2 regions of the Sulfitobacter sp. 1A12056 genome follow, and region 2 is predicted to be linked to the other one. Evidence: riboswitches for the same ligand, from Rfam matches in the RefSeq annotation. Region 2 holds a riboswitch; the other holds the start of a gene.
The links. Region 2 has a riboswitch for thiamine pyrophosphate ahead of thiD (bifunctional hydroxymethylpyrimidine kinase/phosphomethylpyrimidine kinase). Riboswitches for the same ligand answer to the same signal wherever they lie in the genome.
Positions count from the first base shown of each region.

Region 1: linked by a shared signal. The riboswitch ahead of thiB (thiamine ABC transporter substrate binding subunit) and the one ahead of thiD (bifunctional hydroxymethylpyrimidine kinase/phosphomethylpyrimidine kinase) in region 2 are both predicted to bind thiamine pyrophosphate.

Region 1 is NZ_JBIFFY010000002.1:494,140-500,900, reverse strand. Features, by position in the region: gene ACGYLD_RS06755 (ATP-binding cassette domain-containing protein) at 1-647, opposite strand, end outside; gene ACGYLD_RS06750 (thiamine/thiamine pyrophosphate ABC transporter permease ThiP) at 634-2,190, opposite strand; gene thiB (thiamine ABC transporter substrate binding subunit) at 2,166-3,143, opposite strand; TPP riboswitch at 3,178-3,279, opposite strand; gene aroC (chorismate synthase) at 3,372-4,481, shown strand; gene ACGYLD_RS06735 (DMT family transporter) at 4,492-5,430, shown strand; gene cobO (cob(I)yrinic acid a,c-diamide adenosyltransferase) at 5,501-6,106, shown strand; gene ACGYLD_RS06725 (alkaline phosphatase D family protein) at 6,164-6,761, opposite strand, start outside.
Region 2 is NZ_JBIFFY010000001.1:219,250-226,010, forward strand. Features, by position in the region: gene ACGYLD_RS01080 (HesA/MoeB/ThiF family protein) at 1-865, opposite strand, end outside; gene ACGYLD_RS01085 (thiamine phosphate synthase) at 862-1,458, opposite strand; gene ACGYLD_RS01090 (thiazole synthase) at 1,455-2,216, opposite strand; gene thiS (sulfur carrier protein ThiS) at 2,220-2,417, opposite strand; gene ACGYLD_RS01100 (FAD-dependent oxidoreductase) at 2,407-3,387, opposite strand; gene thiD (bifunctional hydroxymethylpyrimidine kinase/phosphomethylpyrimidine kinase) at 3,380-4,183, opposite strand; TPP riboswitch at 4,251-4,347, opposite strand; gene ACGYLD_RS01110 (error-prone DNA polymerase) at 4,459-6,761, opposite strand, start outside.

The DNA.
Region 1 (6,761 bases), on a different contig from region 2:
TCCGCCGCCGGTCCCGGCGCATGGGCGCGCCCGCCTTCGACAAAGATCACCTCATCCGCGATGCGGCGCACGTCATCGGGGGCATGGGTCACCATGATCAGCCCCGCGCCGGTCTCACGGGCGAGGTCTTGGACCAAATCCAGCATCTCCACCCGCAGCGCCGGGCCGAGCGCGGCGAAGGGCTCATCCAACAGCATCCATGGCCGCGCCTGTACCAGCACCCGCGCCAGCGCCACGCGGCTTTGCTGCCCGCCCGACAGCGCGCCCGGGCGTTTGGCGGCGTGATCGCTGAGCCCCACCCGCGCGAGGGCGGCATCGACCGCCTCCCGGTCCGCTGCTTTCAGCCGCAGGTCGGGGCGCAGGCCAAGGCCGACGTTCTGCCGCACGGTGAGATGTGGGAACAGGTTATTATCCTGAAACAGCATCGTCATGCCGCGCTGGCCGGGATGTTGATCCGTGATCTCCTCCCCCTCCTGCAGCAGCCGCCCCGCTGCCACCGGCACGAACCCACAGATTGCCGCCAGCAGGGTCGACTTGCCCGACCCGGAGGGGCCGATCACCGCGTAGTTGCGCCCCTGCGCCAGTGTCATATCGGCCACGAGGGAGAACTCGCCCCGCTCAATGCGCATGTCTTCAAGCGTCAGCATGCCAGCGCCCCCATTTGTCGCAGATGAAAAACACCGCCAGCGCCAAGACCAGCAAAAGCAGCGCTGCGCCCGCCGCGGCCTCCATCCGGTAGGCGCCCATCAGACGATACATCTGCAAGGGCAGCGTCGCACGCTCCTGATCGGCGAAAAGCGCGATCACGCCGAGATCCCCCACCGACAGCGCCCCCGTCAGCCCGGCGGCAAAGCCCAATTGCGGGCGCAGACGCGGCAGGACCAGCAACCGCCACAGCGCCCAACCCGTCATGCCGAGGATCTGGGTCAGGGGGCCATAATCCTTCAAGGTCTCGCGCAGGCGCGGCACCAGAATGCGCAGCACGAAAGGCAGCGCCATCAGCGCGTTGACCAAGGCGGTGACCGGCAGGCTCAGCCGTGCGGGGTCCAGCACCGGGTTGATCAGGATGAACCACCCCGTGCCAATCATCAGCGGAGAGGCCGCAAGCCCCATCAGGCCAATCGCCTCCACCCCGCCACGCCGCCGGGTAGCAATCCAGCCTGCCATCGGCAGCGCCAGCAGGGCCAGCACCGCCACGCTCAACCCCGCCACCAGAATGCTATTCCCGGAGGCCTGCCAGACCGAGGCAGGCAGTTCCGCGACCCCCGCCAGCCCGCGCAGCACCACGGCCCCCAGCGGCAGCAGCAAGAACAGCGCAGCGAGCGCGATCACCAGCCCGTCTAATGCCCGCTGCGCGCCGCCCCGCGCATCCCAGCGGCGCAGGGGGCGGTCCAACCCGCCGCCCAAGCTGATCGGCGGGATCAGCCAAAGCGCCGCCACCGCCGCCACACCCGCGACCACAAGCTGCACCACCGACAAAAGCGCCGCCCGCCCCAGGTCAAAATCAAACCGAAACGCCTGATAGATCGCCAATTCGATCGTCGTCGCCCGCGGCCCACCGCCCAGCGTCAAAGCCACGGCAAAACTGGTCAGGCAGATCACGAATATCAGCGCCGCCACGCCGGGCAGCACCTGCCGCAGCATTGGCCATTCCAGCGCCAGAAACAGCGCCCGCGGCGTCATCTGAAGCTGCCCCGCGAGCCGAAACCGCTCAGAAGGGATGCTCTGCCAGCCCTGCAGCAAAAGCCGCGTCGCCAGCGGCAGGTTGAAGAAGACATGCGCCAGAACCACGCCATGCAGCCCGTAGATCGACACCGGCGGCAGGCCAAGAGCCGCGCCAAATTGGTTCAGCACGCCCGACCGGCCAAAGACCGTCAGCAGCCCCAGCACCGCCACGATCACCGGCAGAATGAAAGGCGCGCCCAGCAACGTGATCAGCGCGCCGCGCCCCCAAAACCGCCGCCGCGCCAGCGCCCGCGCCACCGGCACGGCCAGCAGCACCGAAAGCACCGCCGACCAAACCGCCTGTGTCGCGGTAAACCGCACCGCCGCCCAATCCGCCGGGCCGAGCCCCGCACCCACATCGGCCGCCGCGAAGACGGCGACCAAAGCGGCAAGGATCAGCCCCGCGACTAGCGCGGCGGCGAAAAGCCCCGTCTTGCCGCTTAACGCGACAGCGCGGTCAGCCATTCGTCCAAAGCCTCCTCACGGAGCGCGGGGACCTCGTCGTTCGGCACTAACAGCGCCTTGTCGGGCTGGATCATGCCCTCGAACCCTGCGGGCAGACCGCCTTCGGGCGTCACGGCGGGATACATCCAGTTGGTCGTCGGCAGCACCGATTGCGCGGCATCAGAGACGAGGTATTGCAAGAACCGATCCGCCAGTTCCGGCTGATCCGACCCGGCAAGCTTCCCCGCCACTTCGATCTGCATGTAATGGCCCTCGTCGAACAGCGCCGCGGTCTTGCTGTCGTCCTCCTCCGCGATCAGGTGATAGGCCGGAGAGGTGGTGTAGCTCAGCACCATGTCGGCCTCGCCTTCGAGGAAGAGACCGTAGGCTTCGGACCACCCTTTGGTCACGGTCACGACATTGTCGGCCAGCCCCGCCCAAATCTCGGGCGCCTCATCGCCATAGGCCGCTTTGACCCACATCAGCAGCCCCAAACCGGGCGTCGAAGAGCGCGGGTCTTGGATCACGATTTTCAGATCGCTCTCGGTCAGCGCTTTGAAATTACCGGGCGCGTCCAGATCGGTGCCGTGGACAAAAGCGAAATAGCCCCAGTCATAGGGCACGAAAACTTCGTCTTCCCAAGTGATCGGCAGGTCATAGTCGGCCTGCAACCCGCTCGGCGCGAACAGTTCGGTCTCTTTCGCGGCGGCGACAAGGCTGGTGTCCAGCCCCAGCACGATATCCGCGTCGGACCGTGTGCCTTCAAGCTTGAGCCGCGCCAGCAAAGCCGCGCCATCGCCCATGCCGACGAATTTCAGATCGCAGCCGCATTCGGCCTCGAACCCCTCTTCGATGGCCGGGCCCGGCCCCCATTCGGTGACGAAACTGTCGTAGGTATAGACCGTCAATTCAGGCGTCTCGGCCCATGTGGCCGATGCGCCCATGACGCCCGCAGCAAGTGTAAGATACTTCATCGCATCCTCCTTTTGCGGCGAAAGGTAAAAGGTGGATGTCTGTCCTGACCTTCCCTCCGCCGGTGTTAACCGGTTCAGGTTCAACGGGTCCGCACAGCATGCGCATCTCAGCCCAAAGGCCCCCCGAGGTAGCGTCAGGGGTAGATCGGACCTGCACAATTGGCAAGGCAAATCCCCTTGAGGCAGGGCGCTGCCCCGGCTAAGGGTTTGACAACAGGAGGTCCGCCCATGTCGATCAACAGCTTTGGCCATCTTTACCGGGTCACCACATGGGGCGAGAGCCACGGGCCCGCCCTTGGGGCGACCATCGACGGCTGCCCACCCGGCGTGCCGATTGACGAAGGCATGATCCAGCAGTGGCTCGACAAGCGCAAACCGGGCCAGAACAAATACACCACGCAGCGGCGTGAGGCGGATGAGGTCCGGATCCTGTCGGGCACCTTCGAAGGGGTCACCACCGGCACGCCCGTGCAGCTGATGATCGAGAACACCGATCAACGCTCGAAAGACTACGGCGACATCAAGGACAAGTTCCGCCCCGGTCACGCCGACATCACCTATTTCCAGAAATACGGCATCCGCGACTATCGCGGGGGTGGCCGTTCCTCGGCCCGGGAGACCGCCGCGCGGGTGGCGGCGGGCGGTCTGGCGCGTGAGGCGATCAAGGCGCTGGCGCCGGAGCTTCAGATCACCGGCTACATGGTGCAAATGGGGCCGCATAAGATTGACCGCGATGCGTTCGATTGGGACCAAATCGACCAAAACCCCTTTTGGGTGCCGGATGCCAAGGCAGCGGCGGACTGGGCCGACTACCTCGACGGGCTGCGCAAATCGGGCAGCAGCGTCGGCGCGATCATCGAAGTGACGGCGCGCGGCGTGCCTGCGGGTCTCGGCGCGCCGGTCTATGGCAAGCTCGACACCGATCTGGCCGCCGCGATGATGAGCATCAATGCCGTCAAGGGCGTGGAGATCGGCGAGGGCATGTCGGCGGCGATGCTGACCGGCGAATTGAACGCCGATGAGATCACCATGGGGCCGGATGGGCCGGAATATTCCTCGAACCACGCGGGCGGCATCTTGGGCGGGATCAGCACCGGGCAGGATGTGGTGCTGCGCTTCGCGGTGAAGCCGACCTCCAGCATCCTGACCACGCGGCGCACAATCACGAAACAGGGCGAAGAGACCGAGATCATCACCAAGGGCCGCCACGATCCTTGCGTCGGCATCCGCGCGGTGCCGGTGGGCGAGGCGATGATGGCCTGCGTGCTGCTGGATCACCTGCTGCTGCATCGCGGACAGATTGGTCAGAACCGCGGCATAATTGGCCCCGAGGCGTGAGGATCAAAGCATGAAAGTCGATGATTTCTCCGCCCGCCCCGCCCTTGGTGTCGGACTGAAAATCACGGCGATCCTGCTTTTCACCTGCATGTCCGCGATCATCAAATCGCTGGCCGACGATGTCCCCGCCGGGGAGTCGGTCTTCTTCCGCTCCTTCTTTGCCATTCCAGTGATCCTGATCTGGCTGGCGCAGCGCGGCAAACTGAAAAGCGGGCTAAAGACGCAAAACCCGATGGGCCATGTCTGGCGCGGGCTCTTCGGCACCACGGCGATGGGGCTGACCTTTACCGGCCTCGGCCTGCTGCCCCTGCCCGAGGTCACGGCCATCGGCTTTGCCACACCGATTTTCACCGTCATCCTCGCTGCCGTGTTGCTGGGCGAGAAAATCCGGCTGATCCGCGTGAGTGCCGTGGCGATTGGGCTGGTGGGCGTAATGATCATCCTCTGGCCGCGCTTCACCAGCATCGGCACGATGGAGCAGACGGCCACCATCGGCGCGCTGCTGATCCTGATGGCGACCATGGTGCGCAGCCTTGTGCAGATCCACATTCGCCAGTTGGTGCAAAGCGAAGACACCGCAGCCATCGTGTTCTATTTCTCGGCCACCGCGTCGATTCTGGCGCTTTTCACCCTGCCCTTCGGCTGGGTCATCCCCGATCTGCAAACCTTTGGCCTGCTGGTCCTTGCCGGGTTGATCGGCGGGGTGGCGCAGATCCTGATCACCTCGGCCTACCGCTTTGGCTCAGCCTCGATGCTGGCGCCCTATGACTATACCTCGATGCTTTTCGCCATTCTGCTGGGCTATGTCTTCTTTGCCGAACTGCCCACGATGATGATGCTGGCGGGCGCGGCGCTGGTGATCAGCGCGGGCGCGTTGGTGATCTGGCGCGAGCGGCAGTTGGGGATGGAGCGGGGCAAGGCGCGGTCTGTCACCGATCCCAAAGCGTGATCGAATGCGGGCTTTCGCCTGACCAATCCTCTGCCTATGGTGCCCCGAAACCGGATAGAGGAGATGACCGATGAGCGACGCGGATCCGAAAGATCACAAGGAAAAGATGCAGCAGCGTCAGGCCGAACAGCGCGCCAAGGTGGCCGAGTTGCAAGACCCCGAGAAGGGTCTGGTGCTGGTCCATACCGGCCCGGGCAAGGGCAAATCCTCTTCCGCTTTCGGCGTGGTGGTGCGCGCGCTTGGCTGGAAGCAGCGCGTGGGTGTGGTGCAGTTCATCAAGGGCAAATGGAAAACTGGCGAACGATTGTTCTTTGAACGGTTGGACGAGGTGACATGGCACACGATGGGCGAAGGCTTCACTTGGGACACCCAAGACCGCAACCGCGACATCGCCGCCGCCGAAGCCGCATTTGGCAAGGCGCGCGAGATGATGGAGAGCGGGGAATATGACCTTGTGGTGATGGATGAGATCAACATCGCCATCCGCTATGAATACCTCAAGATCGAAGATGTGATCGCCGGGCTCGACGCGCGTGACAAGCGCACCGCCGTGGTGCTGACAGGCCGCGACGCCCGGCCCGAGCTTTGTGACTATGCCGATCTGGTGACCGAAATGTCCGAGGTCAAACACCCGTTCAAAGCGGGCATCAAAGCACAGCGCGGCGTCGACTACTGAAACGAAAAGGATCGCCCGCTTCGGGGCGATCCTCCCACTGTGCCATGCAGAGGGCGCTTAGATCGCCGCTCCCTTGGGGTCGAGCGTCACCGAGTAAAGCTCGGTATCGGCGCGGTCCATCAGACGCACTTTCATCTGCTGGGTCTTGGCGTCGATATCGACCAAGCCAAAAAATTGCAGACCGGCGGAGGGCGGCAGGTTCACCTGACCTTCTTCGGGCGCTTTGACGTATTTCAACTCAGGGCCAAAGGTGCCGTCCAATTCGTTCGGGCCGAAGGTGCCGGCGTGCAGCGGGCCCGAGACGAACTCCCAGAACGGGTCAAAGTCCTGAAACTGCGCCTTGTCGGGGTTGTAGTAATGCGCGGCGGTGTAATGCACATCCGCCGTGAACCAGACCACGTTGTCGATCTGCGCGGTCTTGATGAAACGCAGCAGCCCCGCGATCTCTTGCTCGCGGCCTTTGGCGGCACCATTGTCGCCATTGGCAACCGCCTCGGCCCCGCCACCGACGACCAGACCGATGGGCATGTCGCAGGCGATGACCTTCCATGTGGCCGCCGAATTGGTCAGCTCCCGCTTGAGCCATGCCATCTGCTCGGCCCCGAGGATATCGGTGGCCTGCGACATCTCGGTCTGCATGTTCTCGCTGTTCGGC
Region 2 (6,761 bases):
GCACGATGCGGGGTGCATCGGCTGGCAACGGCAGGTCCGGCAGCGCCTCGGGCGGGACATGGCGCGCTTGGGCTGAGAAAGGCGCGGGCGCTTCGGCGCGCAGGTCGATGACCATATCGCGCGGGGCGATCTGGCTTTCGGCGATGAAACCCGCGGCGCGCGCAGGCTCGGGCGCGCTGTCAAAACGAAAGCCCGACATGCGCCATTGCGCGGCGTCCCAGATCAAGAGTTGCCCCAGCGGGGAGGGCGCGAGGCCCAGCAGGACCGAGAGCGCCATCTGCGCCTGCGCCGCGCCGATCATCCCCACCACGGGCCCCAAAACACCCGCCGTGTCACATGTCGCTGCGGTCTGCGGCAGGTCAGGGAAAACAGCGCGGAGCGAAGGGGCACCCCCGCAGAAACCACCGACATAGCCCGACAGCCCAAGGGCCGAGGCTGAAATCAGCGGTTTGCCCTGCGCGCGGGCTTCGTCCGACAGGGTCAGGCTGGCGGCGAAAGTGTCGGCGCAGTCGAGCGCGATATCGCAGCCCGCCAGCAGGGCGGGCGCATTGGCAGGGGTGAGCCATTCGGCACGCGGGACAAGCGTCACCTCGGGGTTCAGCGCCGCCATCGCCTCGGCGGCGGCACGGACCTTGGGCCTGCCGATACCGTCCATCCGGTAGAGCGGTTGGCGGTGCAGATTGCTCAAGGCCACCTGATCGCCGTCCACCAATGTGATCCGCCCGACACCGGCCCCGACGAGATATTGCAGCACAGGCACCGCCAGCGCTCCGGCACCGACGACCAGCACATGCGCCGCCGTGAGCCGCGCTTGCCCCTCGGCGCCAACCTGCGGCAGAATGATCTGGCGGGCGTAACGGCTCATGCCGTCACCTCAAGCCATTCGCGCATCCGCGCTTCGGGGTCTGCGTTCAGCGTGATATCCGTGACCGCAGCCACCGTATCGGCCCCGGCGGCAAAGGCCCCCGGCGCACGGGCGACAGACATGCCGCCGATGGCGCAAAGCGGGATATCCCCGATCCGCGCCTTCCATTCCGTCAAACGGTCGAGCCCCTGTTCGGTCCATTTCATCTTTTTCAGAATGGTCGGATAGACGGGGCCGAGGGCGATGTAATCGGGGGCGAGGGCCAGCGCGCGGTCAAGCTCGGCATGGTCATGGGTCGACAGGCCCAGCTTCAGCCCGGCGGCGCGGATCGCGGGGATGTTGGCACTGTCCAAATCCTCTTGCCCCAGATGCAGCCAATCGGCCCCCAGTTCAATCGCCAGTTGCCAGTGGTCATTCACCACCAGCAGTGCGCCGTGCTGGCGGCAGAGGTCGAGCGCGGTGGTGATCTCGGCGCGCAGCACCTCTTCGGGCGCGTCCTTGATGCGCAGTTGCACCAGCTTCACGCCCAAGGGCACGGCCCGCGCGACCCATGCGGTACTATCGAAGACGGGGTAGAAACGCGGCAAGCTCATAGCCAAGCCTTTCCGATGACGGGGGTGGAGGGCACGGCCATGTCGCGCTGGCCCATAGGGCCGGAGGCGGCGGCAAGCGCGCCCGCGCGGCAGGCCAGCGCAAAGGCTTCGGCCATGGCGGCGGGGTCGCGGGCCTCGGCCACGGCGGTGTTCAAAAGCACCGCGTCGAACCCCATCTCCAACGCCTGTGCCGCATGGCTGGGCAGGCCGAGGCCCGCGTCGATCACCATGGCCACATCGGGAAATGCTGCCCGCAGACTGCGCAGCCCGTGCAGGTTGTTCAGCCCCAGCCCCGAGCCGATCGGCGCACCCCAAGGCATCAGCACCCGGCAGCCCGCATCGACCAACCGCGCGGCCAGCACCTGATCCTCGGTGGTATAGGGGAAGACCTCGAACCCATCGGCGCAGAGCGCCTCGGCAGCCTCGACCAGCCCGAAGGGGTCAGGTTGCAGCGTGTCGGCATGGCCGATGACCTCTAGCTTGATCCAATTGGTGCCGAAGTATTCCCGCGCCATCTGCGCCGTGGTGATCGCCTCGCGCGCGGAATGGCAGCCGGCGGTGTTGGGCAGCAGATGCACGCCCAAGCCGCGCACCATGTCCCAAAACGCCTGTCCTGCGCCTTGTTCGCGGCGCAGCGAAACCGTGGCGACCGGCGCGACGCTTTGGCGAAAGGCGGCCTCCATCACTGCGGGCGAGGGGTAGCGCGCGGTGCCCAGCATCAGCGGCAGGGGCAGGGCGGTGCCGTAGAAATCGCGCATCGTTCAGCCCCCCTGCATGGCGCTGAGCACTTCGAGCCGGTCGCCGTCGCTCAGCATGGTCTCACCCCGCGCGCCTGCGGGGACGAAACTGCCGTTGAGGGCGGTGGCGACTTTCGCTTCGCCCCAACCAAGCTCTGCCAGTGCCGCGTCAAGCTGCGCGGCGGTGACCTCACGCGTCTCGCCGTTCACTTCAATCTTCACGGAATAAATCCCCCGTTGTCGCTGTTGCCAGAAAGCCCGCGGCCTGTTCGGCCAAGGCGGGCGCCATGAGAAAGCCGTGCCGGAACAATCCGTTCAGATGCAGCACCGCCCCGCGCTGTACGATGCCGGGCAGGTTGTCGGCGAAAGCCGGGCGCAGGTCGGCGCCCATCTCGATGATCTCGCCCTCGGCAAAGCGCGGGTCGAGCGCATAGGCGGCTGAGAGCAGTTCCAGCGCCGAGCGGGCGGTCATGCCGCTGCGGCTGGCGCTTTCGATCTGGGTCGCGCCCAGCATGTAGATGCCTTGCCCGCGCGGCACGACGTAAAGCGGGTGGCGCGGGTGCAGCAGGCGGATCGGGCGGGTGAGGGTGATCTCAGGCGCGCGCAGCAGGATCATCTCGCCGCGCACGGCACGCAAACCGGGCAGAGCGTCGCGGGCCACCATGCCGCGGCAGTCGATCACCGGGCCTGTGACCTCCGAAGGGGTGAGGGCCGTGGTCTTAACCGTCACGCCCTCGGCGGCCAGCGCATGGGTCAGGTCTTGCAGCGCTTGGCGCGGGTTCAGATGCGCTTCCTCGGCAAAGAACAACCCGCGGCGATGGCGCCCGGCGAGGTCCGGCTCACAGGCCGCGATGGCTTCGGCGTCGCAGGGGCTGTGGCTTTCGGTGCGGGCGGCGAAACGCTGCAATTCCGCGCGGTCCCGTTCGGGGGCGAGGACCAGCGTGCCCCGATGGGTGACTTCCGTGATCTCCCCCCATAGCGCCGCGGCACGCCGCCCATGGGTTACCACCGCAGGCTCGCTCAGCGCGCCTTCGCAAAAGGGGGCGAGCATGCCGCCCGCCCACCACGAACAGCCATGCGGCCCGGGCGGGCCTTTGCGGTCAACGAGCCGGGGCCGCAGCCCCTGCGCCAGACAGGCCCGCGCGGCCCAAAGCCCTGCCACGCCCGCGCCGATGATGGTGACATCACTCATGGGGCCAAACGCCGTGAAAATGATGGACCGGCCCGTGGCCATGGCCGATGTTGAGGGCGTCCGCCGCGGCAATGGCGCGTTGCAGATAGCTATGAGCGGCTCCCACCGCCTGCGGCAGAGGCAGGCCCCGCGCCAGACCGGCGGCAATGGCGGCAGAGAGCGTGCAGCCGGTGCCATGGGTGTTCGCCGTCTGCTGGCGGGGCGCGGAAAGGCGCAGGGTGTCGGTCTTGGAAATCAGCAGATCGACACAGGTCTCGCCCTTGCCATGGCCGCCCTTCATCAGCACCGCGCGCGGACCGAGCGACAGCAGCGCGCGGCCCTGCGCGAGCATCGTGGCCTCGTCGGTGGCTTCTTCTGTGTCCAGTAGCCGTGCGGCCTCGGGCAGGTTCGGCGTCAGCACATGGGCGCGGGGCAGCATCCGGGCGCGCAGGGTTTTGACCGCTTCGGCAGAGAGCAGCGCATCGCCGGATTTCGCCACCATCACCGGGTCGAGCACAATGGGCGCGGGGCAGTCGGCCAGCCCCTCGGCCACGGCGGAGATCGTGGCCGGATCGCCCAACATGCCGATCTTGATCGCGCCGATGGCCAGATCGTCAAAGACCGCCGCCATCTGCGCGCGGATCATCGCAGGCGCGATCATGGCGACCGCGGCGACGGCGCGGGTGTTCTGGGCGGTGACGGCGGTGAGCACGCTGGCCCCATAGACGCCAAGCGCGCTAAAGGTCTTGAGATCGGCCTGAATCCCCGCCCCGCCGCTGCTGTCGGACCCCGCAATCGTCAGTGCTTGAAACGCCATTCGGCCCCCCATTCGTTAGATGGGCCGAGGGCATGGAGATACGGGGTAAACGACCGCCCGGATGGGGCTGATGCTTGCTTCCGTTCCCTACGCCGGTACGACCCGGATCAGGTTCGATGGGTCGGTTTTCACCTCTCAGCCTTGCGGCACCCCAACGGATTTCCGGCAGGCTAGCGAGGGGCGTTCAGAGGGTCAACAGGGGATCGGTTATTTATTTGTTTACTTTTTATATCAAGTAGTTGTGGTTCGTACCTCATGCATTGCATGAGGATTCGTTAATGAAAATCCCGCGATTTGGGGATCACCTTGGCATCGCGCGGGTGGCCGTGCATGGCCACCTGACCGGGCAGCGGATGGGTCGGGTGATCGCCGCGCGTCGTGATGCCGGGCATCGGTGCTTCCGATAGTGCTGCCAGCCGGTCGGAGCGGTTCTCGAGCCGGTCTGCCACGACATGGATCACCCGCCCGTCGGTCTGCACGCGCCCCTCCACGACCAGAAGCCTCGCCGACATGATCGTGGGGCGGTAGAGCTTGAACATGTTTGGCCAGATCACGAGGTTGGCGACGCCAAACTCATCCTCCAGCGTGATGAAACAGACCCCCTTGGCGCTGCCGGGTTTCTGGCGCACCAGCACAAGCCCCGCCAGTTTCACCCGCCGCCCGTGGCCCATGCGTGAAAGGTCCCGCGCTGAGGAGAACCCCTGCGCGGCAAGGCTGGCGCGGTAGAAGGACATCGGATGCGCCTTCAGCGACAGGCGCAGCGTCTGGTAATCGGCCACGACCTGTTCCGCCTTCGGCATCACCGGCAGATGCACCTCTGGTTCCGGGCCGCGGGCCGAGGCTTCGGCATGATCGAAGATCGGCAAGGCGGGCGCGTCGCGCAGCCCTTGGGCCTGCCAGAGCGCTTGGCGCCGGTCGACCCCCATGCTGCGCATCGTGTCGGCGGCGGCGAGCTGGCGGATCGCCTTGGCATCGAGACCCGCGCGGGTCTTGAGGTCTTCGACATCGGCGTAAGGCGCGTCGCGCCGGTCCATGATCCGCGCGCCGGCCTTTTCCTGCAGCCCGTCTACCATGCGCAGCCCCAGCCGCAGGGCAAAGCCATCGCCGCAGGGCTCCAGCGTGCAGTTCCAGTCCGAGAGGTTCACGTCGACGCCGCGCACCTCGACCTGATGCTCGCGCGCGTCGCGCACGATCTGGGCGGGCGCGTAAAACCCCATCGGCTGGGAGTTCAAAAGCGCACAGGCAAAGGCCGCCGGGTAGTGGCATTTCATCCATGACGAGACATAGACCAGCTTGGCGAAGCTCGCCGCATGGCTTTCGGGAAAGCCGTATTCGCCAAAGCCCTTGATCTGGTCGAAACAGCGCTGCGCGAAGACCGGATCGTAGCCGCGTTTGGTCATCCGGCCCACCATCTTGTCCTGCAGCTTTTCGATGGTCCCGCGCGAGCGGAAGGTGGCCATGGCCTTGCGCAGCTCGTTGGCCTCGGCGGGCGAGAACCGCGCCGCGTCGATGGAGATTTTCATCGCCTGTTCTTGAAAGATCGGCACGCCCAATGTTCGGCTGAGGATGCTGAACAGCTCGTCCTGCGGATAGGCCGGGCCGGGGGCGGGGTAGACGACGCTTTCCAGCCCCTGACGGCGGCGCAGGTAGGGGTGCACCATGTCGCCCTGAATGGGGCCGGGGCGGACGATGGCGACCTCGATCACCAGATCGTAGAAGACGCGCGGGCGCAGTTTCGGCAGCATCGCCATCTGCGCCCGGCTTTCGACCTGAAACACGCCAAGGCTGTCGCCCCGGCAGAGCATGTCGTAGGTGGGCCGCCCGGTGGCATCGTCCTCGTGATCCTCCACCGGGACCGTGGCCAGTTCCAGCGGGCGGTCGTAATGCGCCTCGATTAGGTCGAAACATTTGGCGATACAGGTCAGCATGCCGAGGGCGAGGATATCGACCTTGAAGATTTGCAGCGCGTCGATGTCGTCCTTGTCCCATTCGATGAAGCTGCGCTCGGGCATGGCGCCATTGCCGATGGGGACGATCTCGGTCAGGGGGCGTTCGGTGAGGATAAAGCCGCCGACGTGTTGGCTCAGGTGCCGCGGCATACCGATCATCTGGGAGGCGAGTTTCAGCACCATGCGGAGGTAGGGGTCCGACAGGTCCAGCCCCGCCTCGCGGGCGCGGGCGTCGTCCATCTCGCCCTCGAAACTGCCCCAGATCGTGCCCGCGAGTTTCGAGGTCACGTCTTCGGAAAGCCCCATCGCCTTGCCGACCTCGCGAATGGCCGAGCGCGGGCGGTAGTGGATCACCGTGGCGCAGAGCCCGGCGCGGTGGCGGCCGTATTTGCCGTACATGTACTGGATCACCTCCTCGCGCCGCTCATGCTCGAAATCGACGTCGATGTCGGGCGGCTCGTCGCGTTCCTCGCTGAGGAAGCGCTCGAAGAGCAGGTCATGCACCGCCGGGTCGACCGAGGTGATGCCGAGACAGAAGCAGACGGCGGAATTGGCCGCCGAGCCGCGCCCCTGGCAGAGGATCGGCGGCTCGGCCTCCTCGCGGGCGAAGCGGACGATGTCATAGATGG